Regions from separate parts of the Lactiplantibacillus brownii genome, predicted to be linked through region 1. Evidence: predicted binding sites of a transcription regulator. Region 1 holds the regulator's gene; the other holds the start of a gene.
What was found. Region 1 encodes CtsR, which represses protease genes until heat stress. Its sites were predicted from a motif close to TTGGTCAAAAAAGGTCAAANA; they were not measured.
Positions count from the first base shown of each region.

Region 2: a site for CtsR is predicted at 1,270-1,290, ahead of RA086_RS05060 (ATP-dependent Clp protease ATP-binding subunit). Genes of this name have one in related genera too.

Region 1 is NZ_JAVCWF010000001.1:954,910-957,314, reverse strand. Features, by position in the region: gene RA086_RS04145 (ATP-dependent Clp protease ATP-binding subunit) at 1-1,401, opposite strand, end outside; gene RA086_RS04140 (CtsR family transcriptional regulator) at 1,420-1,887, opposite strand; tRNA gene RA086_RS04135 (tRNA-Pro) at 2,272-2,345, opposite strand; tRNA gene RA086_RS04130 (tRNA-Pro) at 2,401-2,405, opposite strand, start outside.
Region 2 is NZ_JAVCWF010000001.1:1,149,526-1,151,930, forward strand. Features, by position in the region: gene RA086_RS05060 (ATP-dependent Clp protease ATP-binding subunit) at 1-1,194, opposite strand, end outside; gene RA086_RS05065 (hypothetical protein) at 1,617-1,814, shown strand; gene RA086_RS05070 (phosphocarrier protein HPr) at 1,962-2,228, shown strand; gene ptsP (phosphoenolpyruvate--protein phosphotransferase) at 2,228-2,405, shown strand, end outside.

The DNA.
Region 1 (2,405 bases):
TGCCGCTAAAGTATCCAACCGATCTTTAAGTTTCATTTCTTTTTTACGAATATCCGCAGCTTGTTCGAAATCTTGATCTTCAATTGCCGTTTCTTTTTGTTGCCGCAGATCAGCCAACTTATCTTGATTCTTGGATAATTTTGTCGGCTTGTCCATTTGATCGATACGAACTTTAGCCGCAGCTTCATCCATTAAATCAATGGCCTTATCTGGTAAGAAACGATCACTGATGTAACGACTAGAAAGCTTAACTGCTTGTTCCACGGCTTCATCCGTAATATTGACATGATGATGTTCTTCATAACGTGGCCGTAAACCGGTTAAAATCTCGACCGCTTCGTCAGGCGTTGGTTCATCAACCATCACTGTCGCAAAACGTCGTTCCAACGCTGCATCAGATTCAATATACTTTTGATATTCATTTAAAGTCGTCGCACCAATGGTTTGTAATTCACCACGAGCCAAGGCAGGTTTCAAGATATTTGACGCATCAATTGCCCCTTCAGCACCACCGGCACCAATTAACGTATGCAATTCATCAATGAAGAGAATGACATGTCCATCGTTGTAAATTTCATCGATGACCTTCTTCAAACGGTCTTCAAATTCACCACGATACTTGGTCCCAGCAACTAATGACCCCATATCGAGCATCATTAACCGCTTATCTGCCATATCACTTGGAACATCACCGGCAACGATCTTTTGGGCCAAACCCTCAGCAATCGCCGTCTTACCAACACCAGGTTCCCCAATCAAAACAGGGTTATTCTTCGTTCGCCGTGACAAGATCTGGATGACCCGTTTGACTTCTTTTGAACGTCCAACCACAGGGTCCATCTTTTGTTCACTAGCTAATTGTGTTAAATCACGTGCTAACGAATCTAGGGTTGGGGTGCCTTCAGCTTTTTTGCCACCACGCGTTTGACCATTAGTTTTACGCTTACCCATGGCATCACTGACACCAAGTTTTCGTAACACTACTTTGCGTGTTTGTCCTAAATCTAAGTTTAAGTTCATTAAGATACGCGAGGACAGGATACTTTCATCAGACAACATCGCTAATAGGAGATGTTCAGTCCCAATCTTGTTGGCACCCAAACGTTTGGCCTCATCACCCGCCACAGACAAAATTTCCTTTGCTTTTGGTGAATAAGGTAAATAGGTCTCTTTGCCGACATTACTTAAGGTGCCATAACCCGTGAAACGTTCGATCTCTTCACGAATATCATCTTCCGTAACCGCATATTGTTGTAAGACTTTGTTAGCAATCCCATTTTTCTCGATGGCCAATGCTAATAATAAATGTTCCGTTCCCACTGCTTGGTGTTTAAAATACTTAGCCTGTTCTTGCGCTAAAACTAAGACACTCTTGGCACTCGGGGTAAATAGGTTATCCATTGCGATTCCTCGCTTTCTTTAACTTTCGTAACGCAGGTGGTTCAAGATTCCAATAATGATGCGCGCTCGTAAACTGTTTTCCAAGTCATGATCATCAACGCCTAGCGTATTCCGATCAGTCGCGACTAAAATTAATTGGGCTTCCCTGCGATTCAATACATCATCCTCATAGAGGCTTTGGACGACCGCGTAGGCATCCCGTTGCGTTATTGAATCCCCAATCACTTGAATCAGGGTGTCCAAAACGTCAGCGTCATCCAAGAGGTTAACCTTCTCGATTCGAATGTAACCACCACCGCCACGTTTGCTTTCTACTAAGTAACCGTTTTGAATGGTAAAACGAGTCTTAATCACATAATTGATTTGAGAAGGGACCACATTGAACAAGTCAGCAATTTCTGACCGCCGAATTTCAACATGCTCAGCGTCCGCCAAAATACTTTTTAAATATTTTTCGATGATATCGGAGATATTTTGACTTTGCATCTGCTTCACCCTTTACATTATCTTTGACTAATATTGACTTTCATTATACGAGGATAACCAGAAATTGCAAAGAATTTCACCTAAAGGGCGGTACAGATAGGCCTCTCACGGTTGTTACAGCATAGCACGCCCCTGACCTGCATTCAATTGATTGGACTGAAAATTGCCTTAGCGGCCAAAAATTATGGCGAGCTGGTGGTTAAGATATTGTAGCTACTCTATCGCTTGTCTGTCTCTGTTGCTCAGCACGCTCCAGCATCAGTTCAGGCCAACCGAATTGGCAAGTTAAATGGATAATTGTAACGATGAGTACGACGTTAAACAAGCTTTGGGCACAAAAAAATCCAGCCTAATTGACTGGATCCTTCTGTGGTTTAGTCCTCATCGGGAAAACAGGATTTGAACCTGCGACCCCTACGTCCCGAACGTAGTGCTCTACCAAGCTGAGCTACTTCCCGTTAAAAAATTTAAATAAAAAGCCCTAGTTACAATAACTAAGACTGTTTTGATCGATCGGG
Region 2 (2,405 bases), 190 kb from region 1:
ATCTGGCTTGGCTTTTTCGAGTTTGGCAACTTGATCACGGTAATAGGCCGCTTTCTCGTAGTCTTCTTTCTTCAAAGCATCTTGCTTCTGCTTTTCGGCACCGTCGATCTTTTCTTGAATCGTCTTCGGATCAACGGTCTTCAAGGTCAAATTCTTCCGTGACCCAGCTTCATCAAGTAAGTCAATGGCTTTGTCAGGTAAGAATCGATCTTGAATGTAACGGTTTGATAACTTAACCGCTGCGACGATTGCATCCGCGTTGTATTTAACGTGATGATAATCTTCATATTCCTTTTGAATCCCTTGCAAAATCTTGATGGATTCTTCAACACTCGGTTCGTCAACCGTAACTGGTTGGAAACGCCGAGCGAGAGCCGCATCTTTTTCAATGTCGCGATATTCGTTGAGCGTAGTAGCCCCAACAAGTTGGAAGTCGCCACGAGCTAAGGCTGGCTTCAAAACGTTACCAGCATCCATACCGCCTTCAGCATTGCCGGCACCCATAATTTCATGGATTTCGTCAATGAAGAGGACAATATTTGGATTCGATTGAACTTCCTTCATGAGTTGTTGCATCCGTTGTTCAAATTGACCCCGAATCCCGGTGCCTTGAACAAGGGAAGCCACATCCAAACGAATGATTTCTTTATTTAATAGTTTTTGGGGAACTTGACCAGAAACAATCTTCTGGGCTAAGCCTTCAACGACCGCCGTCTTACCAACCCCAGCTTCACCAATCAGAACCGGGTTATTTTTCGTCCGCCGGTTCAAGATTTCGATGACGCGGTTGATTTCATTGTCACGACCGATGACTGGGTCAATTTTGCCTTGCTTAGCTTGTTCAGTTAAGTTGTAGCCATATTGCCCAAGTAGGCCGCCGCCGTTTGAGCCACGCCGGTTGCCCCCATTATTGGGACCAGCAGGTTGGGTCGGTGGGGTCTGTTGCTGTTGCCGATAGCCGTCGCCAGAATTGACGTCGCCGCCTTGCATAGCGCGGAAGATATCGTCAAGACCGCCAAAACCAAATGGATCTTGTGCCATATCAGTACCTCCAACTCCGTTATTTGGTTGCTGTTCCTGATTCTTGAGCAGTTGATAGCAATTTTGGCAAAGATTGATCTGCCGCCGCTGACCGTTGACGTTCGTATATAAATGAATCGTCGCTTCGTTCTTATGGCAATTGTCACAGAGCATATTGCTGTCACACACCTTTCTTAATCAGAAATATTCACTAAGTCGATGAATCGTCCTAGTGAAAGGTTCAAAAATCATCTGACCTTTGTTGACCTTTGACTATTAGTATAACGATTTTTATAGACCGTGCAAGTTTAAAGACTCAACATCAAAACTGGATAGCTTTGGACTTACAGGAGTGGTCTAAAACGTGAAGATTCAACAACTTAATTATTTCTGAAGTGTTCGGCCGGTTCGACTAAATCACTTGTCATTCGGTATTATCAGTTGTATATTTAACACCTAATCAGAACAAGTCAGTTCGTGAACCGTCTGACCATATTATAGTACAACTTAGTCATTTCGCACGTAAATGGTCTGACCTGTCCTGATGTTAGTTGATGAACGTTCCTAACTGAACGGATTAAGAAGGAGGGAAAACTGTGGCAACGGATTATCATCAGTTAATGGAAGCCTTGCGTACAGGTGAGCGGGAAAGCTTTAGTGTGGACCCCGCGGACTTTATGGCGTTCCATGAAGCCTACATGGGCTATGAATACCGAAAAAGAATCATTGGTATGGCTGACCTTGATGGGCACGTTGTTTACCATTTTGATAAGGATGGTAAGGCTACCAATTAATCGCAATTTGATGAATGAAAGGGCTTGTATTTCAATTGGATAATTGCTATCATCAATATTAAGGGCTCTAGAGCGCACGTGTTGGCGGCAACTCGGGTTGACTCGGAACCAATTTAAATTTACATCTTCGAAGGAGATCGAATAGTTATGGAAAAGAAAGATTTTCACGTAATCGCAGACACAGGTATCCACGCACGTCCCGCAACATTATTGGTACAATCAGCAAGTAAATTCAACTCAGAAATTACGTTGCAATACCAAGACAAGTCAGTTAACTTGAAGTCCATCATGGGTGTTATGTCACTCGGTGTTGGTAAAGATGCAGATGTAACGATTTCAGCAGAAGGTGCTGACGAAGCAGATGCTATCGCAGCTTTGGCTGAAACGATGAAGAAAGAAGGATTATCTGAATAATGGCTGAAAAGGTACTAAAGGGAATCGCTGCCAGTGATGGTATTGCGATTGCTAAGGCCTATATGCTAGTTGATCCAGATTTGTCATTCGAAAAGACGACGGTTTCAGATACTGATGCCGAAATCAAGAAGTTACATGACGCTTTTGACGCTTCCAAGGCTGAATTGCAAGTCATCA